4 regions of the Streptomyces sp. NPDC057445 genome follow, and region 1 is predicted to be linked to each of the others. Evidence: riboswitches for the same ligand, from Rfam matches in the RefSeq annotation. Region 1 holds a riboswitch; each other region holds the start of a gene.

Evidence for each region. A riboswitch is a leader RNA that binds a small molecule or an ion and turns the genes downstream of it on or off. The one in region 1 is predicted to bind cobalamin.
Region 2: it holds a riboswitch for cobalamin, as region 1 does, so the genes downstream of both, ACFU5O_RS34190 (acyl-CoA thioesterase) here and ACFU5O_RS27220 (cobalamin biosynthesis protein) in region 1, are expected to answer to the same signal.
Region 3: it holds a riboswitch for cobalamin, as region 1 does, so the genes downstream of both, ACFU5O_RS01400 (prenyltransferase/squalene oxidase repeat-containing protein) here and ACFU5O_RS27220 (cobalamin biosynthesis protein) in region 1, are expected to answer to the same signal.
Region 4: it holds a riboswitch for cobalamin, as region 1 does, so the genes downstream of both, metE (5-methyltetrahydropteroyltriglutamate--homocysteine S-methyltransferase) here and ACFU5O_RS27220 (cobalamin biosynthesis protein) in region 1, are expected to answer to the same signal.

Annotation. Positions count from the first base shown of each region.
Region 1 is NZ_JBHVDH010000016.1:61,489-68,978, reverse strand. Features, by position in the region: gene ACFU5O_RS27230 (putative cobaltochelatase) at 1-1,466, opposite strand, end outside; gene ACFU5O_RS27225 (cobyric acid synthase) at 1,639-3,210, opposite strand; gene ACFU5O_RS27220 (cobalamin biosynthesis protein) at 3,207-4,187, opposite strand; cobalamin riboswitch at 4,218-4,369, opposite strand; gene ACFU5O_RS27215 (hypothetical protein) at 4,494-4,715, opposite strand; gene ACFU5O_RS27210 (anion permease) at 4,732-5,985, opposite strand; gene ACFU5O_RS27205 (class II aldolase/adducin family protein) at 6,266-6,952, shown strand; gene ACFU5O_RS27200 (alpha/beta hydrolase) at 7,045-7,490, shown strand, end outside.
Region 2 is NZ_JBHVDH010000029.1:13,499-20,988, forward strand. Features, by position in the region: gene ACFU5O_RS34170 (NAD(+)/NADH kinase) at 1-267, shown strand, start outside; gene ACFU5O_RS34175 (ABC transporter ATP-binding protein) at 528-1,376, opposite strand; gene ACFU5O_RS34180 (FecCD family ABC transporter permease) at 1,373-2,425, opposite strand; gene ACFU5O_RS34185 (ABC transporter substrate-binding protein) at 2,473-3,459, opposite strand; gene ACFU5O_RS34190 (acyl-CoA thioesterase) at 3,859-4,305, opposite strand; cobalamin riboswitch at 4,350-4,575, opposite strand; gene ACFU5O_RS34195 (cobalamin-binding protein) at 4,794-5,717, shown strand; partial or broken gene ACFU5O_RS34200 (short-chain fatty acyl-CoA regulator family protein) at 5,749-5,964, opposite strand; gene ACFU5O_RS34205 (hypothetical protein) at 6,643-6,915, opposite strand; gene ACFU5O_RS34210 (hypothetical protein) at 7,009-7,269, opposite strand; gene ACFU5O_RS34215 (hypothetical protein) at 7,355-7,490, opposite strand, start outside.
Region 3 is NZ_JBHVDH010000001.1:310,851-318,340, reverse strand. Features, by position in the region: gene ACFU5O_RS01415 (ATP-binding cassette domain-containing protein) at 1-1,035, opposite strand, end outside; gene ACFU5O_RS01410 (energy-coupling factor transporter transmembrane component T) at 1,032-2,204, opposite strand; gene ACFU5O_RS01405 (SCO2322 family protein) at 2,201-2,878, opposite strand; gene ACFU5O_RS01400 (prenyltransferase/squalene oxidase repeat-containing protein) at 2,938-4,191, opposite strand; cobalamin riboswitch at 4,302-4,436, opposite strand; gene ACFU5O_RS01395 (MBL fold metallo-hydrolase) at 4,551-5,588, opposite strand; gene ACFU5O_RS01390 (hypothetical protein) at 5,721-6,200, opposite strand; gene ACFU5O_RS01385 (aldehyde dehydrogenase) at 6,407-7,490, shown strand, end outside.
Region 4 is NZ_JBHVDH010000036.1:147-7,636, forward strand. Features, by position in the region: gene metE (5-methyltetrahydropteroyltriglutamate--homocysteine S-methyltransferase) at 1-2,215, opposite strand, end outside; cobalamin riboswitch at 2,390-2,612, opposite strand; gene ACFU5O_RS35910 (peptidylprolyl isomerase) at 3,121-3,615, shown strand; gene ACFU5O_RS35915 (SDR family NAD(P)-dependent oxidoreductase) at 3,843-4,877, shown strand; gene ACFU5O_RS35920 (hypothetical protein) at 5,449-5,781, opposite strand; gene ACFU5O_RS35925 (SDR family NAD(P)-dependent oxidoreductase) at 6,141-6,905, opposite strand; gene ACFU5O_RS35930 (NADP-dependent oxidoreductase) at 6,959-7,490, opposite strand, start outside.

The DNA of each region.
Region 1 (7,490 bases):
CCCTCGCGGGTGGCCTGGCGCAGATCGTCACGCCGGACCACGAGACCGGTGCCGCTGCGCCCGCGCGCCCGCTGGTGCGGGGCCGCGGCCCGTACGGTCGCCGACAGATGCAGCTTGGTGAGCGCGCCCTGCGGCCGCCGGGCCCCGGTGGTACGGCCGTGCTCGGTACGGGCGCGGGAGCGGCGTCCGGCCGCACCCTCGCCGAGCCCTGGCACGCTCAGCATCTTCGTACGGAACGGCTCGGCGGCCCGTACGGCGGCCTGCTCGCCCGCGCCGGCACCCGGGGCGCCTGCGGCGGACTGCTCCGGCTGGTCCGCGGGTGGTGCCGGCCGGTCCGCGGGTGGTGCCGCATCGGGACCCTGCCCCTGCGGCGGGATCCCGCCGCCGCCTCCGGGCCCGCCGTCGGGGCTGTCCGGACCTCCGTCCGGGTCCGGATCGGGCTCGGGCTCACCGTCCCCGCCGAACTGCTCCAGCGTCTCGTCGAGCTTGTCCTCGTCGAGACCTGGCGCGTCGAAGGGGTTGCGCCGGCGCCGGTGGGGGAGCGCCAGCAGGGCGGCCTGCCGTACGTCCTCCTCCCGGACATCCGTACGCCCCGCCCAGGCGGCCAGTGCCGTCGCCGTCCGGGCCATCACGATGTCGGCACGCATACCGTCCACTTCGAACGCCGCGCAGGTCGCCGCGATCTGCCGCAGCGCGGCGTCTCCCAGCACCACGGACGGCAGCAGCGCCCGCGCGGCGGCGACACGGTCCCGCAGCGCCGACTCGTCGTCCGCCCAGCGCGCGGCGAAGCCGGCCGGGTCGTCGTCGTGGGCGAGCCTGCGCCGGACGACCTCCACCCGCTGCTCCGGGTCCCGTGACGCGGCCACCTCGACCGTGAGCCCGAACCGGTCGAGCAACTGCGGCCGCAGCTCGCCCTCTTCGGGGTTCATCGTCCCGACGAGGAGGAAGCGGGCGGCATGCCGTACGGAGACGCCCTCGCGCTCGACGTAGGAGGCGCCCATCGCGGCGGCGTCCAACAGCAGGTCGATCAGATGGTCGTGCAGCAGATTGACCTCGTCGACGTACAGGATTCCGCGATGCGCCTGTGCGAGCAGCCCGGGCTCGAAGGCCTTCACGCCCTCGGCCAGGGCCCGCTCGATGTCGAGAGCGCCGACGAGCCGGTCCTCAGAGGCGCCCACGGGCAGTTCGACCATGCGGGCCGGGCGCGAGGACGCCTGGCCGCCCTCATGAGGCCCGTCGGGGCACCGGGGGTCGGGCCCGGACGGGTCGCAGCTGAAGCGGCAGCCCGTCACGACCGTCACCTCGGGCAGCAGATCCGCCAGCGCGCGCACCGCCGTGCTCTTGGCCGTGCCCTTCTCCCCGCGGACGAGGACGCCGCCCACCGCGGGGCTGACGGCGTTGAGCAGCAGCGCCAGCCGCAGATCGTCCATGCCGACCACGGCCGTGAACGGATACCGGGTGCTCATGTGGTGATCACTCCTTCGAGTGGCTTCCATCCGGCTTCGGAGGAGTTGTGGGGGATGTGCGCCACGCCGGCGCCCTTGGCCCTGCCTGTGCGGGCACGGCCCGCCGTCCGACGCTCCCGGGTCCGGGGTGGAAGAGCCCTCCCCGCGCACGCCGGGATCCCGCGGGCCCCGCTCACGGCGCCCCCGGCGGAACGAACGGCAGCCCGGCGGGCGGGCCCGACTCGATGAGCTTCAGCAGCGCGTCCGTGTCCGCGTGTTCCTCGATCAGGTCTCCGAGCCGGTCGAGCTGCTCCTCGCGCAGGGCGCCGAAGCTCGTGTCCGGCGCGGGCACGAAACGCCGCCCGGCCGCCGCGGCCACCTCGCGGAGGAACGCCCGCCGGAAGCCGTCGCTCTCCAGCGAGCCGTGCCAGTGGGTCCCCCACACCGCCCCCACCCGGCAGCCGTCCAGGAAGGGCTCGCCGCCCAGGACTTCGGCGACACCGTGGTGGATCTCGTACCCCTCGACCCGCTCGCCGAGCGCCTCACCGACGGGCCGCGCCAGGGTCTTCTCGCGCGCGAACCGCACCCGCAGCGGCAGCAGCCCGAGGCCCTCGACCGCACCGGCACGTGACTCGACGTCGTCCTCGATGCGCTCGCCCAGGGCCTGGAGGCCGCCGCAGATCCCCAGCACCGGCCTGCCCTCCGCCGCGCGCCGGGCGATCGCGTCCGCGAGTCCGCGTTCGCGCAGCCAGGCGAGCGCCTTCACGGTCCCGCGGGTGCCGGGAACGATCACCAGGTCGGCGTCGGTGAGCTCTTCCGCGCGGTCCACGAACCGCACCACGACGCCCGGTTCGGCCGCCAGGGCGTCCACGTCGGTGAAGTTGGACATCAGCGGCACGGCGCACACCGCGACCCGCAGGACGTCCTCACCGACCGGCGCCGAGGTCACGGACTCGCGGACGGCGCCCCGCAGGGAGACGCGCAGGCCGTCCTCCTCGTCGATGCCGAGCCCGTGCGCGTACGGAAGCACGCCGTACGTCCGCCGTCCGGTCAGCCCGTGCAGCATCTCCAGTCCCGGCTCCAGCAGCGTCACATCGCCCCGGAACTTGTTGACCAGATAGCCCGCGACCAGTTCCTGGTCCTCCGGCGCGAGCAGCGCCGTCGTACCGAAGAACTGCGCGAAGACCCCGCCCCGGTCGATGTCCCCGACCACCAGCACCGGCAGGCGCGCGGCGCGCGCGATGCCCATGTTGACGATGTCGGTACGCCGCAGATTGATCTCGGCGGGGCTGCCGGCGCCTTCGCAGATGACGGCGTCGTAGGTGTCGCGCAGTTGCGCCAGGCACTCCACGACGGGCTCGAACAGCTCCTGCCGCCGGCCTCCGTGCAGCACTTTCCCCGGGGACACACCGCCTGAATGCGGCTGCGCCGCGGGCCCGGGCCCCCCGAAGAACCCGCGCGCGCTCAGTTCGCCCACCGGCCTGCCCATCAGCACGACCTGGCTGGAGCGGTCGCTGCCCGGTTTGAGCAGCACGGGGTTCATGAGCGCCGAGGGCTCCACGCGCGCCGCCTGGGCCTGCATGGCCTGCGCCCTGCCGATCTCCGCTCCCTCGCGGGTCACGAACGAATTGAGGGACATGTTCTGGCCCTTGAAGGGCGCGACCTTCACGCCCTGGCGCACGAGCCACCGGCAGATGCCCGCCGTGACGACGCTCTTACCCGCGTCCGACGTGGTCCCGGCGACCAGCAGTCCGCCGCCCCTCATGTGCGCCTCCCCCTCGTTGCCCCGTATGCGAGCCGCGCGCCCGCGCACACCGCGAGGGCCAGGACGCCCACGCGCCGCGAGAGCCGTACCGCCCGCTCGATGTCCGTGACCTCGACCGTGCGCCCCTCCGCGTTGAGCACGGGACGGTGCTCGACCCGTCCGCCGTACGAGAGCGTCCCCCCGAGCCTTACCCCGAGCGCCCCCGCGAACGACGCCTCCACCGGACCGGCGTTGGGGCTCGGATGCTTCGCGGCATCGGCGCGCCAGGCGCGTACGGCGCCGCGTGGATCTCCGCCCGCGAGTACCGCGAGTCCGGCGGTGAGGCGAGCGCCGGGCCAGCCCGCCGCGTCGTCGAGCCGCGCCGATGCCCAGCCGTACCTGCGGTGGCGGGCGGATCTGTGGCCCACCATGGCGTCCAGGGTGTTGACGGCACGGAAGCCGATGAGGCCGGGCACCCCGCCGAGCGCGCCCCACACCAGCGCGCCGACCACCGCGTCCGAGGTGTTCTCCGCGACGGACTCGACGACGGCGCGGGCGATCCCGGGGCCGTCCAGTGCCTGCGGGTCACGCCCGCACAGATGCGGCAGCCGCTCGCGGGCGACCTCGAGGTCCCCGGCGGCCAGTGCTCCCCCGATCGCCCCGGCCTCCCGGCCCAGCGACGTACCACCGACGACGGCCCAGGTGGCGGCGGCCGTCAGGGCGAACGAGGCGGTACGGGAACGGCGTACGGAGGCAGCGGCCAGCGCTCCCGCGGCGACCGCGCCCCCGGCGCACAACGCGGTGTGCAGCGCGCCCCAACCCCGGTGGTCGCGCCACAGCACCCGTTCGACGGCAGCGGCGGTCCGGCCGAACGCGGCGACCGGATGCCCGCGGCGCGGATCGCCGAGAAGCAGGTCGCCGAAGAGTCCGGCAGCAGCACCGCACGCGAAAGTGATCTCTGGGGAGACATCCCCCCAGCCCCCCGGATCGGCAGGCATGTTCGTCCTCACTCAGGGTCCGCGCCCTGGCTCGACGTGACCGGCGGGAGAGAGTTCCTGGCTCCGGGGTGCTCCGGTGAGGGGAGTGCACCCGTGACAGTGGCGGGACCGCGCCGGATTCGCACCGGCTTCCTCTTCTGCCGCCGTAATGGCTCCGGAAGTCCACCATGGTCGAGAACAACCGTCAACTCGCCTTTGACCTGCGCAGGGACAGTGTGCGGAGTCCCACACAGGGCCCCGGACACGGCAGGAGCCGGACCTCGTCCACGAGGCCCGGCTCCTGCCGTACAGGGTGGTGTACGACCGTCAGACGACGATCAGATAGATCCCGTACGCGACCGCGGCCACGCAGAGCGCGAAACAGGCGTACGCGCCCGTGCGGGTGAGGGCCGCGGAGCCCCCCTGCGCCGAGGCGGCTTCCTGCTTGGCGAGGCCCACGATGCCCAGGGTGAACAGGCCCACCAGGGCGACGGTGACGACGAGGCTCACGCCGAAGACGGAGCCGAGAGCTGCCCAGTCGATCTTCATGGGGTTCGTTTCTTCCTTAGACCGTGGCGGCGGGCGCGGGGTTGGACTCGCCGGCCGGGGCCGGGATGGTGGCCTTGAGCTCCTCGGCCGCGGCGACGGTGGGCGGCGGGGTGACGGCCGCGATGGCGTTGGTGATGACGCCCGCGGGCTCCGCACCGGCCTCGGTGAGCTCGTCGTCGGTGACGTTCGTGTGGTCGACCGGCTTGCGGCGCGAGAGCGACCAGATCACGCCCGAGCCCGCGAGGAGCAGCACCGCCACGACGGCGATGCCCCAAGTGCCCTGACTGGTCAGGAACTCGGCGGCGGCACCGACCAGACCCGCGGCCGGCAGGGTCAGGCCCCAGGCGACGAACATCCGGGTCGCGGTGGACCAGCGGACCACACCGCCCTTGCGGCCGAGGCCCGCGCCCATGACGGCGCCGGAGCAGGACTGGGTGGTGGACAGCGAGAAGCCCAGGTTCGAGGAGGCGAGGATGACCGTAGCGGCGCTGGTCTGGGCGGTGAAGCCCTGCTGCGGCTGGAGGTCGGTCAGGCCCTTGCCCATGGTGCGGATGATGCGCCAGCCGCCCAGGTACGTGCCGAGCGCGATCGCGAGGCCCGCGGAGACGATGACCCACATCGGAGGGTTCGAGCCCGGGACGAGGACGCCGCCGGTGACGAGGGCCAGGGTGATGACACCCATGGTCTTCTGCGCGTCGTTCGTGCCGTGGGCGAGGGAGACGAGTCCGGCGGAGGCGATCTGGCCGGCGCGGTAGCCCTTGGCGGTGGCCTTCTGGTCGGCCCTGCTGCCGATCCTGTAGGTCAGCTTCGTCGCGAACAGCGCGGCGAGACCGGCGACGACCGGTGCGGCCACGGCCGGGATCAGGACCTTGGTGACGATGGTGCCGCCGTCGACGGCGGAGAAACCGGCGGACATCACGGCCGCACCGATGAGACCGCCGAAGAGCGCGTGGGAGGAACTGGACGGCAGGCCCAGCAGCCAGGTGAAGAGGTTCCACAGAATCGCGCCGACGAGCGCCGCGAAGATCACTTCTGTGCGTATGCCCTTCTCGTTGATGATCCCGCCGGAGATCGTCTTCGCGACCTCGACGGAGAGGAAGGCGCCGACGAGATTGAGCACGGCGGACATGGCCACCGCCGTCTTCGGCTTGAGTGCACCGGTCGAGATGGTCGTCGCCATCGCGTTGGCTGTGTCGTGGAAACCGTTCGTGAAATCGAACACGAGAGCGGTGATGATCACGATCCCGAGGAGAAGCGTGATGTTTTCCATTTACCCAGGCTTCTATTGGACGTCAGTGGCGCGCCGAACTTAGGCAACCTGGGTGAACGGAAGATGAACTGGACTCGGCGCCGCAGTGTCCCGAAGCGGGTTTGCGTCAATCCGCTTGTGAAGCGGAGGGGCCCTGGAGTCCGGTGGATCCCTGTCAGGGCGGGCTCGGGGGATTTCGCCACCGCGCGGGGAACCCGCCCGGCCCCGTCCGCAGAGCCATGGAGGAGATCCTGGTCACCCGGACGGGCGGGCCCCGGCGAACGCCTGAAAGGATCACCCCATGACCGGGTGGCAGCGGGAGAAGCAGCGGCACGACGCGATCGGGGAGGCGTGGGCGGACCTCGTGGCCACCGCCCGCAGGACCGCGGCGGACGGACTCGTGGTCGGCACCTCGGGAAATGTCTCGATACGGGTCCCGACAGAGGCGGGTGAGCTCGTCCTGGTCACCCCGAGCGGCGTGCCCTACGACAGGCTCGGCCCGCAGGACGTCGTCGCCGTCGATCCGGACGGGCGGCAACTGCTCGGCGATCTCGTCCCCACCAGTGAGCTGCCGATGCATCTGGCGATCTACCGGGCCACGGACGCGGCTGCCGTCGTGCACACCCATGCCGTGCACGCGACCGCCGTGTCCACGCTGGTCACCGAGCTCCCCTTGATCCACTACATGGCCGCCGCTCTCGGCGGCCCCGTCCGTGTCGCCCCGTACGCCCTCTACGGCACGGACGAGCTGGCGGCGAACATGCTCGCCGCCCTGGCGGACCGCAGGGGCTGTCTGCTCCAGAACCACGGAACGGTCACGTACGGAGCCTCGCTCGACGAGGCGTACGACCGGACGGCCCAGCTGGAGTGGATGTGCAGGCTCTGGCTCACCGCGAGCTCGCTCCCGGGGCGAGAGCCGTCCCTGCTCTCGCCCGCCCAGCTCGACGAGGTGCGCGACCGGCTCCGGAGCTACGGCCAGGCACGCTGACCCCTGCCCGCCGGGCCCCCGCACCGCCACCGCGCGTCACTCTGGTGCCCCGCCCACTGGCAGCCCGGCCGGGACATGCCGACACTGGAGCGGTGCGCCCGGCTACAGCGACGGCAGCGGCCGTCACCACCCTGCTAGGTCTTGGTGCGGGCACGCTCGCGGCCGGAAGGTACGCGAGTGATGCCGCACTCAAGGCGACTCCCGGACGGCCCCTGCCCGGCGAGCCGCGGCTCACCGTGCACGCCACAGGACCGGGACGCATCACTCTGACCCGCAGTCTCGCCTCCCTGCGTCCCGGTACCTACGGACTCACCGGCCCGGCCGTGCACGCGATCGTCGGGCCGGTCCTCGAGGACGTACCGCACGCCGCGGACACCGTCGTCCGACGGCTGGAGAGCGTCAGCCACGGCAGCCTCGACATCGGCACCAAGGTGCGGTTCACCCCACAGCTGCACATCGGCACGCCGAGCAGCGCGCTCGGGATCGACCACCGGGACGTGGAGATCCCCGGCGAACTCGGCGCCCTTCCCGCCTGGTT
Region 2 (7,490 bases), on a different contig from region 1:
GTCAGCATCGACGGCCAGCTGCGCGGCGTACTCCGACCCGGAGAGTGGATCGGCGTCTATGCCGCACCGCGCCCCCTTCGTGCCGTGAGGCTCGGGCCCACCGACTTCTACGGACGTCTGCGTGAGCGAATGAGACTGACCGACGCCCCGGCCGCGGCGGCCGACGGGGAAGCCGCGCCGCTGTGGCCGCTGACGACTCCGGCACCCCCCGACCTGGCGCACTTGAGCCTGCCGCCCGTCCAGACCGCTGCCTACCCACTCCAGTGACCGATACAGCGGTGCCGGCGGCGGAAGACGGGGGCGGACATCCCGCACCGACACCTGTCGGCGTGGTCAGGGGCGGGGCACTGCGATGCTCAACACCCCACATAGGCAGGAGCGGTGGATCCCGGCCACGAGGCAGATGCCCTGGACAACGGGCATCGGTGTCGTCCCCGCAACGGTTGAGGCGGTGAAGACCGGCCGGGACGCAGGAGACACGGACCGGGCATGCGGCAGGAGCGGCCCCTGTGTGTCGCCGTGCACGCTCACCGTGTCCGGTCGGCCTGTTTTCCTCCGTCCCGGTGCCTCCGGCCCGCCCCATCGACGCCGGGGAGCACAGTGACGTGCGGTGTCCCGGTGCGGGGGTGAGTGCTCACGTCCGCCTCGACGCGGTAGACCTCTGCCAGCAACGTGGTGGTGAGGACCTCCTCGGGTGTTCCGGTGGCGATCTCACGGCCACGGTCCAGCACGCAGATACGGTCGCAGAACGCCGCGGCGAGGTTGAGGTCGTGCAGCGCGATGACGGCGGTGATGCCGAGCCTGCGGACGATCTTGAGCGCGTCGAGCTGATGGCGCAGGTCGAGGTGGTTGGTGGGCTCGTCGAGCACCATGGTCCCGGTGCACTGGGCGAGGGCACGGGCGATGAGCACGCGTTGCTTCTCACCTCCTGAGAGGCGGTCGAAGGGTGCGTGCGCCAGGGCGGCGACGTCCAGTTCCTCCAGCGAACCCATGATGATGTCGCGGTCGTCGGCGTCGTCGCCCTCGAAGGCCCGCTTGTGCGGACTGCGGCCCATGGCCACGACGTCGTGGACGGTGAGTTCGAAATCCCCGGCGGTCTCCTGCAGCACGGCGGCCAGCCGCTGCGCCAGCCGCTTGCCGGGCATCAGCCATACGTTCTCGCCGTCCAGCAGCACGCGGCCCGACGTGGGGCGCAGCGCCCGGTAGAACGTGCGCAACAGGGTCGATTTCCCGGCGCCGTTGGGGCCGACGAGACCCACGACCTCGCCGGGGGCCACCCGCAAGGTGACCTGGTGCACCAGGGGCCGGCCGTTCACGACGACCGACACGTCCTCGGCGGCGAGGGCGGCGGGCTTCGCGGTTGTCCTGTGCTTCATCGCGCTGCCTTTCGCCGCATCAGCCAGAGGAAGAAGGGGCCACCGACGAGGGCGGTGAGGATGCCGACGGGTATCTCCTCGGGGCTCATGAGCGTGCGCGCGGCCAGGTCGGTGGAGATGAGGAAGGCCGCGCCGAGCAGAGCGGCTGCGGGCAGGGCCCGGCGGTGGTCGGGGCCGACCAGGAGCCGCACCACGTGCGGCATGATCAGACCGACGAATCCGATCTGGCCGCTGACCGCGACGATCGTTCCGATCATGAGCGCGACCAGTGTGAACAGTGCGGCGCGGAAGCGGTGTACGTCGAGGCCGAGGGCCACGGCGGCCTCCTCCCCGGCCAGCAGGAGGTTGAGCGGACGGCAGACGCCGAGCAGGACCGCCGTCCCGAGCAGAACCGCGCCGACGGGGATCCATACCGTCGTCCAGGTGGTGCCGGCCAGCCCGCCGAGCATCCAGCGCAGTGCCGACTGCGTCTTGTGCGGGTCGTTGGAGGTGACGACGAGGAAACTGGCCAGCGCCGAGAGCACCTCGGCCGTGGCAACGCCGGCCAGCACCAGCCGCACCGTCGTCATCCGCCCGCCGGACCGGGCCAGGAAGTAGACGGCGACCAGGGCGGCCAGGGCGCCGAGGAACGCCGCCACGGGCAGGGAGAACATACCGAACACCGTCACGTGGAACACCAGGACCAGCACCGCGCCGACCGAGGCGCCCGACGACACCCCCAGCAGCATCGGGTCGGCCAGGGGGTTGCGCACGAGGGCCTGCAGGGCCGTCCCGGACACCGACAGGCCCGCCCCCACCGCGGCGGCCAGCAACACCCGGGGCAGCCGGACGTCGACGACGATCGTCTCGCGTACCGGGGTCCATGTCGGCTCGGCCAGCGCGGGATGCACCCGGTGGAGCAGAATGCCCCAGACCTGGTCGGCCGGGACGCTGATGGAACCGACCGCGATCCCGGCCGTCGCCGCACCGGCCAGCAGAAGACCGAGCAGTGCCAGGACCAGTGCGTAGCGAATTCCGGGGCGGCGGGCCGTGGTCGACCCGGTTCGCACGCGCGCGCCGACTGTGTCGGCCGGCCCGGCCGCTTCCTTCACATCGGTCACCGGAAGCGTTCCGGGTGGATCTGGCGGGCCAGTGACTCGACGCCGGAGGGCACCCGGACGCCCAGGACCGTGGACGACAGCGGCAGTACCGCGAAGCGCTTGTTCCTGATCGCGGGCACGTCCTTCAGTGCCGGGTTCGCCAGCAGGAACTTCTTCTTGTCCTCGACGGGCTGGTCGCCGTAGTCGTAGATGACGATGACCTCGGGGGCCCGCTGGGCCACCTGCTCGAACGATACGTCGCCGAACGCCTTGTCCACGTCGGCGAAGAGATTGACTCCGCCGGCCTGCTTGATCATCTCGTTGCCTATGCCCGTACCGCCTGCAGTGAATGCGGTCTTGTCGCCGCTGTCGTACACGAAGAGCTTGGTGGGGGTGACGCCGGACAGCTTCTCCTCGACGGCGTCCAGCGTGCCGTGCAGCTTCTTGACCTGCTGCTCCGCCCGGCCCGCGACGCCGAAGATCTTGCCGAGGGCCCGGATCTCCTCGTCCATCTTGTCCATCGTCACGGGCCCGGAGGAGCATTCCTCGATGTTGAGGTGGGTGTTGATCCCGGCCTTGGTGAACGCGGCGCGGCTGCGACCCTCCTTCTCGTCGAAGGTGCTGGCGAACCCGCCGTAGACGAAGTCCGGTTCGGCGGTCAGGAGTGCCTCGAAGGACGGGTACTCCTTGGACAGAACCTTGAGTCCGTCGTAGGCGGCCCGGTACTCCGGCAGGATCTTGTCGTCGAGGTAGCCGGTGCCCACCATCGACTTCTCCAGCCCGAGCGCGAGCATCACCTCGGTCGCGTGCTGGTTCAGCGACACCGCTCGCTGTGGCGCGCGCTGATAGGTGGTCTTCACACCGCAGTTGGACACCGTGACCGGAAAGCCCTTGGCGGCCGAATCCGTCGATGGGGCGTCTTGCGGGGCGGCGCTCCCGCAGCCCGCCACCAACAGAGCCGTGGCCGGGGCCAGCAGCAAGGACAGCCGGAGCCTGTTCTTCATTCCGTGGTTCCTCTCACCGCGGTGGGCCGGTGGCCGGCGCACGTCGCGGAGCGGGCGAGCCGTGTCGGGGACACGAACCCGCACTCGTTCGTCGCATCTCGCGAACCCTATGCAACTACGAATAATGGGCAATAGTCTCGGTCGGGACCCGAAGGGGGCTCACCGAGGCACGACGGTTGTGCTCGTGACCGACTCCCGCCGCTCCCGCTACCTGGGCCGTGGCTCGCCTGACGAAAGGCGGCGTGCCGGGTGGAAGCGCCCGCGCGGGGGTTCCGGAACCAACGGCTTCGACCACGCCCGAAGGCGGAGCAACGAGCCACGTCCCGTGCGTGCGGGCGCGATTCCGGACGGGGCGGAGGCGCGGCCGCCCCGTGCGGAGTCACGGTAGGGACGGACGGCTCAGGGTCCGTCGGCGACCGCGGTATCGAGTGCCGGAACGCTACGCGGTCTGCCGTCGGTGTCGATCGCGACGAACGTCAGCCGCCCGGTGGCCACTTCGGCGACGGGGCCTGAGGCGTTCCACCGCTCGGGGGTCACCCGGACCGCAACGGTCATGGACGTCCGCCCGGCGCGCTCCAGTTCGGCATGCACGCTCAGAAGATCACCTGCCCGGACCGGGGAGATGAACGTCAGCCGGTCGACCGAGACGGTCACGGCGGGCCCGTCGGCGTGACGCCCGGCAGCGGCCGCGGCTGCGTCGTCGATCAGCTTCATCACCATGCCGCCATGGATGGTGCCGTACAGATTGGTGTCGTGCTCGCTCATGATGTGTGCGAGGGTCACCCGGGAATCGGCCGGGGCCTTGCGGGTGGCAGGCGCGGGCAGGGTGGCGGTTCGGTCGGCCACGTCAACTCTCCTTCGCGAGTCGCGGCAAGCGGCACCGCACGCACCAGTGGCGTACGGGCAGCGGCAGGTCTTCGGACTCGCGGGCACGCCCCTGTCCATAAGGACGAGGCACCTACTGGCCGTCGCTTCCCGGACCCATCCGGGTCCAGTGCGTATGACGGCGGTCGTTCCCGCTCACCGCTGCGGGGCAGTCCCGGATTCCCACCGGGTTCCCTCTTACGACGCATCCCGCCTGGCTGACGGGCGCGAACCAGCTGCAGCGCCAGGGTATCCGCTCCCGCGACGAGCCCGACCAGCCCGACCGGCGAAGCCGGACCGGCTGCCTTCCTTCCCCGCCCTCTCCGCCCCGCACGGCTCGCCTCTTGGGGCGCAGGAGTCAACCACCGACTCACCCCGCCGTCCGGCACGGCCGGGTCCCGGCTCTCTCGTCCGCCGGACCCCTCTCACCGATCCGGCCCGATCCGGACGAAAGACCCTAGGGTCGGAGGATGCGCATCGTTTCGCTGCTCCCTGCAGCCACCGACATCGTGGCCGAGCTCGGTCTGATCGGCGACCTGGTGGGCCGCACGCACGAATGCGACTGGCCGCCCCGCGATGTGGAGGCCGTCCCCGTGGTCACCGCCGCGCAGTTCTCGGCGGACGCGCTCAGCAGCCGGGAGATCTCCGACGCGGTGGGCGGGGCGGCGCACTCGGGTTCCTCGCTCTACACCCTGGACACCGCCGCCCTCACGGAGCTCGCCCCCGACGTGGTCCTCACCCAGGACGTGTGCGACGTGTGCGCGGTGTCGTACAGCGGGGTGTCCCGGGCCGTACGGGTGCTGGACGGCGGGCCCGGGCCCAGGGTGCTGAGCCTGGAGCCCCGGACCCTGGGCGATGTGCTGGACTGCCTGGTCCGGGTGGGTGCGCTGCTGGGCGTACCCGAGCGGGCCGAACAGCGGCGATCGGAACTGCGTGAGCGACTGGCGAAGGTGGAACGGCTGACCGCCGGGCTGCCGCGGCCCCGCGTGGTGGCCGTCGAATGGCTCGATCCGCTCTGGCCTGCCGGCCACTGGGTTCCCGAGCAGATCGCCTGCGCCGGCGGGCAGCCGCTGCTGGCGTCGCCGGGCGAACACACCAAGCCCATGGAGTGGGACGCGGTACGTGCCGCACGTCCGGACGTCGTCCTCGTCATGCCGTGCGGGTTCGCCCCCGAGCGCACACTGCAAGAGAGCGATCTGCTCACGTCGCTTCCGGGCTGGGACGATCTGCCGGCCGTACGCAGGGGCGAGGCGTGGATCCTCGACGGTCCGGCCTACTTCAACCGGCCGGGTCCCAGGGTGGTCAGAGGGGCGGAGGTCCTGGCCCATGTCCTGCACTCCGTCCGGGCGGGAGAGCCCGTGACCCCGCAGGAGGCCCGACGGCTGCGCGCGTAACGGCGGCGGAACGTGCCGCGGCGCCGGGTGCTCAGTTCTGCGTGTCCGCGACGGGATAGGGAACGAAGGTGCTGCTGTTCTCGTCGATGGTCAGCGGCCGGCCCAGGGGCGGTACGGCGCGTTGCGGGCAGTCGAGGCGTTCGCAGACCCGGCAGCCCATCCCGATCGGGGTGGCCGCGGAGGTGTTGTCGAGGTCCAGCCCGTCGGAGTAGACGAGCCGGGAGGCGTGGCGGACCTCGCAGCCGAGGCGACGCGGCGCCGGGCACGCGAGCCCGGCAGGATCCCGTTGTGCCCCTTCGTCCTGATGCTGCCCTTGAAGAGGGTTCCGTCGGGGCCCTGCACGGTGAGGCCCACTTTGATCGGGGCGTTGGGGCGTGCCGGCTTCGCGTGGGCCAGGCTCGAGGCTCCACGCTGCAGACCATGACAGTCGCGTACGCATTCGGTTGTCGCTCCGGATCGGGATGGGAGCAGACGAATCGTATGCACGACTGCACTGCTCCATCAGCGAATTGGGCCTACGAGACTGGACGGTGGCTCCCGCTTCGGCGAGGCGCACGGATACGCCGGTGGCCGGCTGCCAGCTCCCGGACTGCCGTCAGCGGCGCTGAGGCCACGGGGGCGGGTGCGTCGACATGGGGTCATGGGAAGTGGTCTCGTCGGTGGGGGGCGCGGCTGCCGGGCCTCCTTCGTCTGCCGTGCGGCACACGCTGCCGGCGCCTCCGGGCGGCTCACTCCGGCCCTGTTCGCTGCCGTCGCACCGACCGTGCGCAACGGCCCCGGCGTTTACACACCGGGGCCGCCCTTCCGGGTCGGTTGCACGTGAGAGTGCACCGGCCCACTCACCATCGTATGTCCGAGGTGCGTTTCTGGCATAAGCGATCTTTTTGGGTCGCTCAGGTCCCTGACCGGGTGAGGCCGCGCCGTGTCAGCCGCGTCCTTCCTCTTCGGCCTCCATGAGCAGGATTCCCTGGTGTGTCAGTGTGACCATCGTGGGTGTGTTTCCCCGGGCCCAGTCGACGGTGACGAGTCCTTCGCCCTCCAGGTATGCGCAGGCGGCGGCCAGATCCTGCTCAGGGACCTCGAGGTCGTCGCGCAGCTTCGTCCCGGTGACACCGAGGAGGCGATTGCCTTCCGTGGTCTCGTACAGAGCCTTCATGATGGCTTCGCGGTAGGTCTTCCGCTCGTGGAGTGTTGCCATGACTGCCGCCCGCTCGTGCCGGGCACCGACGAGGAGTGTTCCTGGGCCCGGGGGCGGCGGTGCCCGGCCGCGCCCGTCCGTTGAGGGATCCGTTCAGACTTCGTCCGACTGCGTGTGGTCCTGCACGGAGGACTGGCTGGTGGCCAGCCAGGACCGTGCCGGCTCTGCCGCGTGAGTGGTGTCCACGGTCAGGTGGAGGCGGGTTCCGCCGTCGCTGCCGGCGGGGTAACTCCGCTGTTCGGTGCCGGCGAAGCAACGACGGAGAACCTCTGCCACCTGACGGGCGGCTTCTGGAGACGCGGCCACGACCCGCACCTCTACGCGCCCGGCCGAGGGCGGTTCCGGTGGCTTCATGGTGACCTCGCTCATCAGGACGACGTGTCGGTGGGCGGGCGCCGTCGCACCACACCCACCGCCCCCGGCCAGGAGAAGGTCTGTGTCACCCGTGACCCCCGTCGGGGCGCTCACGGGGTGGGGTGACGACGGGCGAGCCGGCCGGCCTTCCCGGCCGTCGGCTCTTCCGGTTCCGTCGGCCGATTCCCGGCATGGCATCGCCGTAGTGGAACGCTGCGATC
Region 3 (7,490 bases), on a different contig from region 1:
TTCCTCCGCCGTGGCACAGGACCGTGCTTCTGCGGACCGGGCAGCGGGGACCGCTCGCGCGGGGGCCTGCGGGCCGGCGGCTCCGGAGCCCGCCCCGGGCACGTCCGGTGCCTCCACGGCGGCGGCCGGTCGTGGCGCTCCCACGAGGGGCCGCGGCCCGGTGGTGAGGCCGGGGCCCGTAAGGCGCCCTTCGGCTGCGGCCGGGGGAGGCGGGGTCTTTCCCGACAGGCGGTCGCGGAGGCCGACCGCACGGCGGCGGGCGTCGCGGACCGTCAAGGGGAGGGGGGTCCAGCCCGCGTAGCGGCCCAGGGCGACCACAGGGGGGTGGACCGGGGAGGCCGCCATGATCTCGGCCGGGGGGCCCATGACCGGCTCCGCGCCGGGGGACGGGAGGAGGATGACCTGATCCGCGTACTGGACCACGCGCTCCAGGCGGTGCTCGGCCATGAGGACCGTCGTGCCGAGGTCGTGGACCAGACGCTGGAGGACGGCCAGGACCTCTTCCGCGGCGGCGGGGTCGAGGGCCGAGGTCGGTTCGTCGAGGACCAGGACCCTGGGGTGCGGGGTGAGGACGGAGCCGATCGCGACGCGCTGCTGCTGGCCGCCGGAGAGCGTGGCGATCGGGCGGTCGCGGAGGTCGGCGAGGCCCAGGAGGTCCAGGGTCTCCTCGACGCGGCGGCGCATCACGTCAGGGGCGAGGCCCAGGGACTCCATGCCGTACGCCAGCTCGTCCTCGACCGTGTCGGTGACGAAGTGGGCGAGCGGGTCCTGGCCCACCGTGCCGACGACGTCGGCGAGTTCGCGCGGCTTGTGGGTACGGGTGTCCCTGCCGCAGACGGTGACCCGGCCGCGGAGCGTGCCGCCCGTGAAGTGGGGGACCAGCCCGGATACCGCCCCGAGCAGGGTCGACTTGCCGGCGCCCGACGGGCCGACCAGCAGCACCAGTTCGCCCTCTGGGACGGTCAGGTCGACTCCCCGGACGGTGGGCGCCTCGGAGTCGGCGTACGTCACCGAGACGTTCTCGAAGCGGATCACGACGACTCCCTGGGCGGTACGGGGGCAACGAACGCGGGCAGCAAACCCACCAGGACCGACGCCGCAGGCAACAGCGGCAGCACCGGCGCCGTCAGCGGTACGACGCCGGGATGCAGGGCCTGCGGTGCGTGGACGCCCGCCCGGATCATCAGTGCGGCGACCGCGACGCCCGATCCGGCCACCAGCCAGGCGCGGACGCCCCAGCGGTCGGGGCGGTAGCGGGTACGGACCTGGCGCCTGCCGCCGAGCCACAGCCCGGCGGCCGCCGCGGCGAACCCGCTCAGCAGCACGGGCGGTCCGTACCCCGCTCCTTCCGCCGAGAGCAGTCCGTACGAGCCGGCGCAGACGCCGAGCAGGCCGCCCAGCGTGAGGGCGGTCGTGGTGTGCCGGACGGCGCGCGGCACCTCGGCCGTACGGCCGTAGCCACGTGCGTCCATCGACGCGGCCACCGCGACCGACCGCTCCAGCGCCCCTTCCAGGACCGGCAGGCCGATCTGGACGATCGCCTTGATGCCGCCGGAAGGGCGGCCTCGCAGCCTGCGCGCCGTGCGCAACCGCATCACGTCCGCGACCATGTTCGGCGCGAACGTCATGGCGACGACGACGGCGACCCCGGCCTCGTACAGCGCGGCGGGCAGCGACTTCAGCAGCCGTGCCGGGTTGGCGAGCGCGTTCGCCGCGCCCACGCAGATCAGCAGCGTGGCCAGCTTCAGTCCTTCGTAGAGCGAGAACACCAGCTGTTCGGCCGTCACCCGGCCGCCGATCCTGATGCCCTGCGCCCAGTCGGGCAGAGGCACTTCGGGAAGTGTCAGCAGCACCTGCGTGCCTGGGATCGAGGAGCCGAGGACGACGGAGAAGACCAGCCGGATCGCGAGGACGGAGAGGCCCAGCTTGACGAAGGCGCCGTAAGAGCGGGCCCACGGCGCGTCGGTGCGGCGGGCCGCCACGACGTACCCGGCGACGCCGACCAACAGGGCGAGGAGCAGCGGGTTGGTGGTCCGGGAGGCGGCGGTCGCGAGCCCGAGGGCCCACACCCACCACGCCCCGGCATGCAGCGCGTTGCTCCGGTTCGCCTCGGGCGCGCGGAGGGCCGCCGGTGCTCGGCGTACTGCCCGTACTCCCCGTACTCCCCGTAGGACAGGGGCCGTCCGCGACATGGCCGCGGTCATCCGCGGCGGCGGCGTGCCTGCCAGAACGCCGCGGCGCCCAGTGCGGCGACGGCCGCGACACCGGCGATGACGCCCACAGAAGGGCCGCTGTCGTCCTTCGGACCGTCGTCCTGCGCGCCGGAGGCGTCGGGCTCCGAGGCCGGGGCCGGCTCGGCCGCCGCGGGGCCGTCGCCCTGGATCTGCTCGCCGCAGCCCGACTCCGGGTAGCCGGAGATCGCGCAGAGCAGCGCGTCGCTGTTGTACCGCAGGGGCTTGGCGACCGCGGCGAGGGCGTCCGCGCTCGAGGCGGACGGGTCGACCCGGGCGCAGGCCGTGCGGCGGCCGGGGGCCGGCGGGCTCTCGCCCTGGGGCGCGTCCGCCGGGGTGCCGAAGTCGATGACGACGCCGACGCGCTTGGTGCCGGATTTCGCGGGCGTGCCCGCGCACAGCGCCTTGAAGTCGGGGGCGGTGCGCGGTTTCGCCGAGTCCGCGGAGTCGGCACTGACGGAGAAGCGGAAGCCGTTCACCTCGCCGTCGGCAGGGCGGGCGGTGGCCGGGCCCTGGGTGGCGTACGTCCAGGAGCCGCCGGAGGTCCCCGTACCACCGGAGCCGCCCGTGCTGCCGTCGGACTGCCAGAACGACCAGTACCGGTATCCCGCGGCGTGCGCGGGCGCGCCGGCCATCAGCGTGAACATCACGCCGAAGGCCAGCGCCAGAGCGGCAGCCGGGGCCGGCCCTGCGAACCGCCTGCGGATCACTTCTTGTTCTTCCGGCGGCCGCTGAACAGGAAGCCGACGCCGACGCCCGCCGCCAGACCCGCGCCGACGATCCACCAGATGCCGGCACTGTCGCCCCCGGTCGTCTCGGCCTCCTCGGCCGCCGCGGGCGGGGTCGGTGCGACCGTGGACTCGGGTGCGGGTCCGGTCGCGTTCAGCTGCCGGACCAGGTCGGCACCGCCGAAGTTCCGGGGGTCGGCGCCGTAGGCGTGTGCGGCCAGGACGAGCTGCGCGTACGCCGCGGGCCCGCCCTGCTTCGCCCAGGCTGCGGAGTTCTTCTCGAGCCAGGCGACCGATGCGGCCGCCTTGTCCTTGTGTCCGGCGGCGGAGAGCGCGACGACCGCGTCGGCGGTGTTGCCGAAGTCGGGCTGCGGGGCCGGGTCGGCGGCGCCGGGCAGCGGCGGGGAGTCGAGGTGGCCGGTCTTGGCCAGGGTCTTGGCGAGGTAGGCCGCGCCGTTGCGGGCGGACTGCTCGGGCGTCGCCTTGGCGGGGGTGTCGCACTTCGGGGCGCCGCCGGGCTTCGGGCCCTTGACGACCATGCCGCGGCCGAGGCCGCCGAGCACGGCCGCCGCGGTGGCGTCACCGTTGGCGATCAGCTTGCCCGCCTTGTCCGGCTGGTACGCGAACGCCCCCCCGGCGGCCTTGTCCGTGCACGGGACGGCGAACGACACGAGCGCGTCGTACGGCGTCTTCCCGCTGTCGGACGTCATCGTCGCCGGCCGGGCGTCCGCCGCGGCGAAGGCGCCGATGACGATCGCGGTGGAGTTGGCGTCGGACGGCATCCCGGGGTTGTAGCTCCAGCCGCCGTCCGCGTTCTGCACGGACTTGAGCCAGGCGAGGCCCTTCTTGATCTCGTCCTTGTGTCCGCCGAGTGCGGTGAGGGCCTGCAGCGCCGCCGCGGTGGCGTTGGTGTCCAGCACCGTCTTCACGTCGCACGGCTCGGTGGCGTCCGCGCGGTACGAGGCGAAGCCGCCGTTCGCGCACTGCTGTCCGGTCAGCCAGTCCACGGCCTTCGCCGAGGGGACCTCCTTGAGGGCGTCCTGGGCGCTCAGCGCCAGCGACTGCCGCCAGACGCCGTCGTAGGTCGGGTCCGTCGTGCCGAACAGCCCTGCGGGGATCACGGGCTCGGGCGTGGGAGAGGGCGCGGCGATCGCGGCCGGGGCGCCGGCCACGGCCCCCCAGAGCACGGCGGAAGCGGCGGTGAGCGCGGCTGCGCTACGGCGAACGGTCATGGCGGGCGGTGCCTCTCCTGCGGGGAGGCCGGGCACAGGCACGCTAGGCACCAGACTCCGGCCCCGTATACCTCGACGGTGCCTCAGCCACCGGGTTCCCGATGGCACGAGCCGGTCATGTCCTGGTACGAGGCATTCCGACTGACCGCCTGCGACGGCGGTTCACGGCTGCGGGTCAGTGCCGGATTTGCACCGGCTTCCCCTCGTACGGGAATGATGACGACCCGCTCACTGTACCGGCCCGTAGCCGCCCGGCCCGGGCCGGATACCGGGGCGTAGGTCACACCCGCGGCCGGTGGCGCGCCGCGGCGTCGCCCACAGCGTCCCCCGTCACAGCCGTGGCCGGTCCCTCCTCCCGGTCACACCGCCACGTAGGTCACCGGGGCGCTGCCCGGCACGGCCTCTGCGCGCCCCAGTTTCACCAGACGGCGCAGATGGGCCTCGGCCTCCGAGGCGGCGATGTTCCGTGAGCCGTACGGGATCTGCTCCCAGGGGCGGTTCCACTCCATCCGCTCGGCGAGCTGCCAGGGGGTGAGCGGGGTCGCGAGCAGTGCCAGCAGTCCGGTGAGCCGGGCCTCGTGGTGGACGAGCAGTTCACGGACGCGGGCCGCGGCGCCGGTGAAGGCGTGCTGGTGGGCAGGGAGGACTTCGGCGACGCCGAGACGGCCGATGCGCTCCAGGGAGTCGAGGTAGTCACCGAGCGGGTCCGTGACGGTGGAGTCGTCGGGGTCCTCGTACAGGCCGATGTGGGGTGAGATCCCGGGGAGCAGATGGTCGCCGGAGAAGAGGCGGCCGTGGCCCGGGAGGTTCGCGGGGTGATCCTCCTCCAGATGGAGGCAGACATGGCCGGGGGTGTGGCCGGGTGTCCATATCGCGCGCAGCCGTCGGTCCGCCAGGTCGAGGAGTTCGCCGGGGACGATCTCGCGGTCCGGCAGAGCGGCTCCCAGGCCGGGGAGCGTCCGCATCCGGCCGCCTGCACGGGCCGCTCGGAGAGGGGCCAGATGCTCTTCCGGGGCGCCGACGGCGGCGAGCTTGTCGGCGAGATAACCGAGCCAGACGCCCGGGCGGGCCTCGCGGGTGCGGCGTACGACGGCCGTGTCGGCGGCGTGCATCGCGATCCAGGCGCCGGACGCCTCGCGCACCTGGCCGGACAGGCCGTGGTGGTCGGGGTGGTGGTGGGTGATGACGACGCCGTGGATGTCGGCGACCGGGATGCCGAGCGCGTCCAGGCCCCCGGCGAGTGCCGTCCAGGAGGCCGGGTCGTCCCAGCCGGTGTCGATCAGGACGGGCCCGCGGGCGGTGTCGAGGACATGGACCAGGGTGTGGCCGAGCGGGTTGTCCGGGATGGGGACCCGGAGCGACCAGACCCCTCCGCCGTGCTCCGTCACCTGTGACATACGACCTCGTCTCCCCTGTGCGGCACGGGCATTGCTCACTGTACCGAGAACTGACGAATAGTCAGACGGGTCGTCGGGAAGTCCCTCCCGCGCTCCCGTCGTCGGCCCGGGGCCGGTCGCACCGGGGCCTGTTCACCGGCCCGCGGCCGGATCTCCCTCTCCGAGGGCGATCCACCAGTCGCCGTCGTCGTGGACGAGGAGCAGGTCCTGACGTCGCCCGGTCCTCTCGTACGCGAGCGTCACCTGGTTGAAGTACGGCACCGGACCTTCCGCGACGGTGACGTCGACATGGCCCTGCGCGCCCGCGGCGTAGGCGTCGACGAACCGCTTCGCGTCGCCTCGGGGCTGCGGGTAGGCCGGACCCGCGAGCCGCGCCAGGCCCTCGGCGTCCCTGGCCCTGAGGCGCTGGACGTACACGCGCACGAGCGTGTCGACGTCCTCCGCGGTCTCTGCGACATCCTGGTACCGGGATCTCCCGGCGCTCACCGTGACATCGACCGGCGGGGTGTCCGCCAGTACGTAGGGCGGACGGAACCAGATCGGCCAGGCGCCGACGGTCAGGGCGGCCGCCGCGAGCACACCGCCCGCAGCCGCCGCGAGACGCTTCTTCATCGGTTTCCGTCCGTTCCGGGGGGAGGGGCCTGCGCATGACCGGCACGGCCGGCGGTCGCTGGGCAGGCGGGCGTGCACCTTCGACACGCAGACCGTCGGGGGACTTCTTTCGGTTCCGAGGGTGGCTTAGTCCGACCGGAGCTGGTATCAGTTCTGACACTGCGTCAGAAACCTGAGACGGATCCCCGGTGCGCGGAGGCGGCGTCATGGCCGAGCTGGTCGAGCACGGAAAGCTGTTCATCGGCGGGGAGTTGGCCGATCCGCTGGGAACGGACACCATCGAGGTGATCTCCCCGCACACCGAGCAGGTCATCGGCCGCGTCCCGCACGCCTGCGAGGCCGATGTCGACCGCGCGGTAGCGGCGGCGAGGGCCGCGTTCGACGAGGGGCCCTGGCCGCGGGCGACGCTCCAGGAGCGGATCGAGGTCGTCGGCAGGATCAAGGACGCGATCGCCGTGCGCCACGAGGAGATCGCGCGCTCGATCAGCGCCCAGAACGGCTCCCCGTACTCCTGGAGCGTCCTCGCCCAGGCTCTCGGCGCGATGATGGTGTGGGACGCGGCCGTCACCGTCGCCCGGGGCTTCGGTCACGAGGAGCGGCGCGACGGTGTGCTCGGGCCGATCCTCGTGCGGCGGGAACCGGTCGGGGTCGTCGCGGCCGTCGTGCCGTGGAACGTCCCGCAGTTCGTCGCGGCGGCGAAGCTCGCGCCGGCGCTGCTCGCGGGCTGCACGGTCGTCCTGAAACCGTCGCCGGAGTCACCGCTCGACGCGTACATCCTGGGCGACATCGCGCGTGAGGCCGGGCTGCCGGAGGGTGTGCTGTCGATCCTGCCCGCGGACCGCGAGGTCAGCGAATACCTCGTCGGGCACCCGGGAGTCGACAAGGTGTCGTTCACGGGGTCGGTCGCCGCGGGCAGGCGCGTGATGGAGGTCGCCTCCCGCAATCTCACCCGCGTCACGCTGGAACTGGGCGGAAAGTCCGCCGCGGTGATCCTGCCGGACGCCGATCTCGAGTCGGCCGTCCAGGGCATCGCCCCGGCCGCCTGGATGAACAACGGCCAGGCGTGCGTCGCCCAGACCCGGATCCTGGCCCCGCGCTCCCGGTACGACGAGATCGCCGAGGCCTTCGCCGCCGCGGCGGGCGCGCTGGTGGTCGGCGATCCCCTGGACCCGGCGACCCAGGTCGGCCCGCTGGTCGCGCAGCGCCAGCAGCGCAGGTCCCTCGACTACATCAGGATCGGCCAGGAGGAAGGCGCCAAGATCCTGGCCGGCGGCGGGCGCCCGGCCGGGC
Region 4 (7,490 bases), on a different contig from region 1:
GGTTGGCCCACAGCCGCTCCGGCGGGATCGCCTCAAGTCCCTTGCGCAGCAGGGCTGCCGCTTCGTCAGCGGCCGGTACGCGGGGTGAGTGGATGTCGTACACGCCCGGTCCGACCTCCCGCGGGTAGCCCGCCGTGGCGAGTTCACCGGCGACCTGCATATGGGACCGGGCGGCTTCCAGGCTGATGACATCGGCGTCCAGGTCCTCGATCGCCTGGAGAATGTCGCCGAACTCGGCGTAGCACATGTGCGTGTGGATCTGGGTGCCGGGCCGGACGCCGCCGGTGGTGAGGCGGAACGCCTCTGTCGCCCAGTCCAGATAGCGGGGCCGGTCGGCAGCCCGCAACGGGAGGGTCTCGCGCAGGGCCGGTTCGTCGACCTGGATGACCGACGTGCCCGCGGACTCCAGATCGGTGACCTCGTCGCGCAGGGCCAGCGCCACCTGGCGTGCGGTGTCGCCGAGCGGCTGGTCGTCGCGGACGAAGGACCAGGCGAGCATGGTGACCGGGCCGGTGAGCATGCCCTTGACCGGCCGGTCGGTGAGCGACTGGGCGTACAAGGTCCAGCGCACGGTCATCGGCCCGGAGCGGGAGATGTCGCCGGCGAGGACCGGCGGGCGGACGTAGCGGGTGCCGTACGACTGGACCCAGCCGTGCTGGGTGGCGAGGTAGCCCGTCAGCTGTTCGGCGAAGTACTGCACCATGTCGTTGCGTTCAGGCTCGCCGTGCACCAGGACGTCGATCCCGGCCTTCTCCTGGAAGGCGATGTTTTCCGCGATCTCGGCCCTGATGCGCTTCTCGTAGCCGGTGGTGTCGGTCCGGCCGGCGCGCAGGTCGGCGCGGGCGGACCGCAGTTCAACGGTCTGCGGGAACGAGCCGATGGTGGTGGTCGGCAGCAGCGGCAGGCCGAGATGGGCGCGCTGCGCCGCGGTCCGCTCGGCGTACGGCTGGGCGCGGCGTCCGTCGACGTCGGTGACGGCCGCCGTCCGGGCCCGTACGGCCGGGTCATGGGTGATCGCGGAGCCGGCCCGGGAGGCGAGATCGGCCCGGTTGGCGGCGAGTTCGGCGGCGATCGTGTCGGTGCCCTGGGTCAGGCCCTTGGCAAGCGTGACGATCTCCGCGCTCTTCTGCCTGGCGAATGCCAGCCAGCGCAGGATCTGCGGGTCGATGTCCCGCTCGCCCGCGGTGTCCAGCGGAACGTGGAGGAGCGAGCAGGAGGCGGCGACATCGACCTGGCCCGCGAGGCCCAGCAGGGTGGCGAGGGTGGTGAGGGACTTCTCGTAATCGTTGATCCAGATGTTGCGGCCGTCCACCACGCCGGCGACCAGGCGCCTGCCCGGCAGCCCGCCGACCGCGGCGAGATCGTCGAGGTTGGCGGCGGCCGGACCGGTGAAGTCGAGCGCGAGGCCGTCGACGGGGGTCCTGGCCAGGACCGGCAGTGCCTCACCGAGCCGGTCGAAGTAGGAGGCGACCAGCAGACGCGGCCGGTTCTCGAGTCCGCCGAGGTCCCGGTACGCCCTGGCGACGGCGTTCAGCTCGGCGGGGGTGCGGTCCTGAACGAGTGCGGGTTCGTCAAGCTGCACCCACTCGGCGCCCGCGGCCTTCAGGTCCGACAGCACATCGGCGTACACCGGAAGCAGACGGTCCAGCAGGGTCAGCGGCTCGAAGTCCGCGGGGACGCCGGGGGCGGGCTTGGCCAGCAGCAGATAGGTGACCGGCCCGACGAGCACGGGGCGCGGGGTGAGACCGAGCGCGAGCGCCTCGGCCAGCTGGGCGACCTGCTGGGTGGAGTCGGCGGAGAAGTCGGTGTCGGGGCCGAGCTCCGGGACCAGGTAGTGGTAGTTGGTGTCGAACCACTTGGTCATCTCGAGCGGGGCCACGTCCTGCGTGCCGCGAGCCATGGCGAAGTAGCCGTCCAGGGGTTCCGCGGCGACGGCGGCCCGGTGGCGCTCGGGGATCGCGCCGAGCATCACGCTGGTGTCGAGAACGTGGTCGTAGTACGAGAAGTCGCCGGTGGGCACCTCGTGGACGCCGGCTTCGGTCAGTTGCCGCCAGTTGGCCCGGCGCAGTGCGGACGCGGTGTCCCGGAGGGCGTCGGCGGTGACGCGGCCCTTCCAGTAGCCCTCGATCGCCTTCTTCAGTTCCCGGTTGCGCCCCTGCCGGGGATAGCCGTACACGGTGGCCCGTGCGTCCACGGTCGCTGACTTGCTGGTCACGGAACTCTCCTTCGCGAGCATGTCTCCGATATGACCCCGGGACAGGTCGAGAGCGCGAAGGAACGGCGCACCGGGCGGCCGGTGTTGCTGCCGCCACCTGGTGTGTACTCCCCGGACTTTCGTCCGGGGTGCTCCCAACCCGCCCTCGAGGTCACCGGGATCTCCGCGCGCGTACGTCGCGTGCGGGCAACGGGCAGGTCTTCGGACTCGCGGGCACATCTGCCGGTCTCCCGGCGGACACCTACTGGCCGTCGCTTCCCGGACCCGGGCGGGCCCAGTGCGTATGACGGCGGTCGTTCCCACTCACCGCTGCGGGGCAGTCCCGGATTCCCACCGGGTTCCCTCTTACGACGCGCCTGCCTGGCGGACAGGGCGAACCAGCTGCACGAGCCAGACTATGCGCTACGAGCGCACGTGTGGACACCACCGGTGGGAAGACGCCCGCCATCGGCGGGGCCGCTCGCTCCGGCACCGCTTCCCGTCCGTTCCGGCGGACCTGGTCCCGACAGGTGCGACGCGACCTCTCGGCATGGGCCTGCCACGTCCACGGATCGCGACGGCCGACCACGAGCCGTGCCGCCGTCCCCGGACGCCGCCGTGCGGTCGCGGCGCGCCTTCCGGACACCGGCAGCGACCGCTGCACCGCTGCACCGCTCCAGGACCCTGCCCCGGCAGCCGGCGCGATGGAACCGGCACTCGGCCGGACCGATGCCGACTCCTGGAAGAACCTTTTCCGTGGGCCTCTCCCCGTCCCGAGCGGCGCTGCCGGGCATCCGTCGACGGCCGGTGCTTCCGGCCCGACTCCGGCCTTCGCGGGGAGCCGACCGAGAGTCACGGGGTCCCACCGGTCCTTCTCACGGTGGGTCCGATGTGAGATCTGTGACCGCGGGTGTCAGGATGAAGCCATGAGTAACGTTTTCTTCGACATCACCATTGACGACAAGCCCGCAGGCCGGATCGTCTTCGAGCTGTTCGACGACGTGGTCCCCAGGACCGCCAAGAACTTCCGCGAGCTCGCCACCGGCGAGCACGGCTACGGCTACGAGGGCTCTTCGTTCCACCGCGTCATCCCCGACTTCATGCTGCAGGGCGGCGACTTCACCGCCGGCAACGGAACGGGCGGCAAGAGCATCTACGGCGAGAAGTTCGCCGACGAGAACTTCCAGCTCAAGCACACCAAGCCGGGCCAGCTCTCCATGGCCAACGCGGGCCCGAACACCAACGGCTCGCAGTTCTTCATCACCACCATCGTCACCGACTGGCTGGACAACAAGCACGTCGTCTTCGGCGAGGTCGTCGAGGGCATGGACATCGTCAAGCAGATCGAGGGCCTGGGCTCGCGCAGCGGCGCCCCCAAGGCGAAGATCACGATCGCCAAGTCGGGCGTCGTCGAGTCCTGATCCACGCGCGCGACGTCCGGGGCCGGGCACATTGCCTCCGCAGGTGCCGCCCGGCCCCGGTCCGCCGAATCGATCCTGGACATCCGGGCGTTGACGGTGGTTCGCGACCGGGCACCGCGGTCCGGGTTCGAGGCCCCCGGCGACAACGACCGTTCATTCGGATGAGATGCGGCGTCGACCCGGCCACGACTTGTCTTCGAGCGCACTTCAATTCGTAGGTTCGAGGCATGGCAACTCCACAGCACAGGATCGAATCGGGCTTCGGCGCCCGAAGCACCGCACAGGACGTTGTGCGCGGCATCGACCTCACAGGAAAACTGGCGATCGTCACCGGCGGCTATTCGGGCCTCGGACTGGAGACGGCACGGGCGCTTGCCGGTGCCGGCGCCGCCGTCCTGGTGCCCGCCCGGCGTCCCGCGGTCGCCAGGGAAGCTGTCGGTGGTATCGACGGCGTGGAGGTCGATGAACTGGATCTCTCGGATCTCGAGAGCGTCCGTCGCTTCACCGAGCGCTTCATCGCCTCCGGCCGCACCATCGACCTGATGATCAACAACGCCGGGATCATGGCCTGCCCGGAGACGCGGGTCGGACCGGGCTGGGAGGCACAGTTCGCGACCAACCACCTCGGCCACTTCGCCCTCGTCAACCGGCTCTGGCCCTTGATCGCCGGAAGCGGGGCTCAAAGCGGGGCGCGCGTCGTGTCGGTGTCCTCCAGAGGCCACCAGTTCTCGGGCATCCGCTGGGACGACGTCCAGTTCGAGCACGGCTATGACAAGTGGCAGGCGTACGGGCAGGCGAAAACGGCGAACGTGCTCTTCGCCGTGCATCTCGATGCGCTGGGCCGGGACTCCGGAGTGAGAGCCTTCTCGCTTCATCCGGGCGCGATCCTCACCGAGCTGGGGCGTCACCTTCCCAAGGAGGAGATGGTCGCCGCCGGCTGGATCGACGAGAACGGCAACGTGGTGGCCCCCGGTTTCAAGACGCCGGAGCAGGGCGCCGCGACGCAGGTGTGGGCGGCCACCTCCCCACAGCTGGCGGGCATGGGAGGCGCCTACTGCGAGGACTGCGACATCGCGGAGCCCGCAGGCGAGGCCGGGAGCGAGGGTGAGCTCACGAGCGGCGTACGCGCCTATGCGACCGACCCCGGGGAGGCGGCACGCCTGTGGAGGCTCTCGGCCGAGCTCACGGGCGTCGACGCGTTCGGCGCGTTCGGCGCGTCCGGCGCGTCCGGCGCGTCCGGCGCGTCCGGCGCGAAGTCCTGAGCGGCAGGACGCACCCGGCGGCGGCATCGCCGTGCCCGGACAAGCACCGACTCCGGAGGCACCTGCGGCGACTCGCTCGGCTCTACGGTCGGGGGCTGCCGCTCCTGTCGTCCACCTCGGACGAGCTCGACGACCCCGGCCGCTCCCCACTCCGCCCTCGGCACACGGCCGAGGCCTGAAGTGGCCGCCGCAGGTCCGGCGTCCGCGGGCGTGCCAGACCTGAGCATCGGACCGGCGATCCGGGTCAGGGACGGAACGTCCTGATCCTGACGGCCCTCTCCCTCGCGGTGGCGGCCTTCTGCCTGCTCCCGGCACCGGTGTACTCGCTCTTCCGAAGGAGCTGCAGTCGGGCCGGGCTGCTCCGGACGCTGTACGGAGGACTGGGCTTGCGCCGTCGGACTCCGGATGTCCGGCCCGGTGTTCTCCGGCAACCCCTTGGCCCTCTTCCCGGACCGGCACGTCGACCGGTTCCCGCTCCAGGCGGTCGACCTCATGACCATGCCCGCCGCCTACTGCTCGGCCGGCAGCCGGCCGGCAACGTCATGGGACCGGAGCACAGCCGGGTGTGAGGTCAGGAGGCGGCGGTGGCGGCCGGAGCAGTCGCGTCAGTCCGCCGCCTCCGGCGCAGGGCTCGCCCCGTACCCTGTCCCGTCGGGCGGACGCGCGCGGCCTCTGGCTTCCAGCGGCGAAGGGCCCTGCGACCGCAGCTGCGCAGCTGCGACGGACACACCCGGGCACGCTGACCTCCGCTGGTGACAAGGGCGTTCACCGGGGACAGCGGGTCCGCACCCATCGACTTCGCGACCAGGACGCCGACCACCATCGGCAGCAGGACTGCGGCCAGGGCAGTGCCCGTGGCGGTGACATGCTGGATGCGGGGGCGGCGCGGGGCGTCGGGACTCATGACTCCCATTCGACCGACGCGCACGCCTCAGGAGATGGGGCGAGGTACTCAGCCCGTACGTCCACACGTACTCAACTTCGGGCATGAGGCGGCGCACGACGTACTCGCGAGCCCCTCGGTGGTGATCGCACTCCGGGCCGCCCGTCGAGTGAACCACCGCCCACCGCAACGCCGTTCCCGCGGGAAGAAGGGCCGGTCTCCCGGCTCGCACAGGAGGGGACCGGCCGCCTCCCCGGCGGGCCGCTCAGCGCCGCTCAGGGCGGCGAGTGCGGGCGGGCCCCGCGCCGAGGACCGGCTGGGGCCGGCACGCACCGGCGCCGGGCATCGGCCCGGACACCGGCTCGTGCCGGGACGCGCGCTCAGGCGTGCGTGAGCCGCCCGGGCGCAGGAACGTTGCGGAAGCGGAACGGCTCCGGCTCACGGCCGGCCTGGACGAACCAGCACTCACCGGTGCCGTCGCCGGTGACGATCCGCACCACCGTGTCGGCCACCACTTCCGCCGGAATGACCGGCACGCCCTGCTCGGAGAGCATCCCGCGCAACGGGTCGATGATCCGGGACTCGGCGAACCCCGGGCAGAGCGCGTTGAAGCGGACCCCATCGGGTGCGAGGGCCGGACCGAGGGAGCGGGCCAGGCCCACCACGGCGTGCTTGTTCGCCGCGTACAGGGGGTCGAGCGGCACCGCGGCCAGGCCTGCCAGGGACGCGGTCGCCACGATCGATCCGCCGCCGCGGGCCCGCAGCGCGGGCAGCACCGCGTGGGTGCCGAAGACGACGCCGTCGAGGTTGGCTCCCATCGCGCGACGGTAACGCGCGAGGTCGAAGTCGTCTCCGACGCCGCACCCCGTGGCCACGCCCGCGTTGAGGAACGCGATGTCGACCCCGCCACAGCGCTCGACGGTGAACTCGACCAGCGCGCGGTCGGCTTCGAGGTCCGCCACGTCGCAGGCCTGGAAGTGGCCGCCGACGAGATCCGCGACCTCCCTGCCGCCCTCCACGTCGAGGTCGGCGACGACCACCTCGGCCCCCGCCCCGGCCAGTGCCAGCGCCGTGCTGCGGCCCAGTCCACTGGCGCCGCCGGTGACGATCGCGACCTTGCCGCGCAGCGGGGCGCTTCCGTCCACGTTCCGGGGTGTCCGCTCTCCCTGCGGAGAGGTCGGCCCGTTCGCGGCGGCCGTCATGCCAGTTCCAGGACGAGCTTGCCGACGTTGTCACCGCGGAACAGCATCTGGAACGCCTCGGGGAAGTCGTCCACGGTGCCCTTCACCACGTGCTCCTTGGCCTTGATCCGGCCGGCGCCGATCCAGCCTGCGATCTCCTGCGCGGCCTGTGCGTAGCGCTTGGCGTAGTCGAAGACCACGAAACCCTCCATGCGCGCGCGCTTCACGAGCAGAGACAGGTAGTTCGACGGGCCCTCGACCGGCGTCGCGTTGTTGTACTGGCTGATCGCACCGCAGATCACCACCCGTGCGTGCATGGCCAGCCGGGTGAGCGCCGCGTCCAGGATGTCCCCTCCGACGTTGTCGAAGTAGACGTCGATGCCGTCCGGGGTCAGCTCGCGCAGTGCGCGCTTGACGTCGCCCGCGCGGTAGTCGATCGCCGCGTCGAACCCGAGCTCGTCGGTGAGCAGCGCGCACTTCTCCGGCCCGCCGGCGATGCCCACGACCCGGCATCCCTTGACCTTGGCGATCTGGCCCACGATGGTTCCC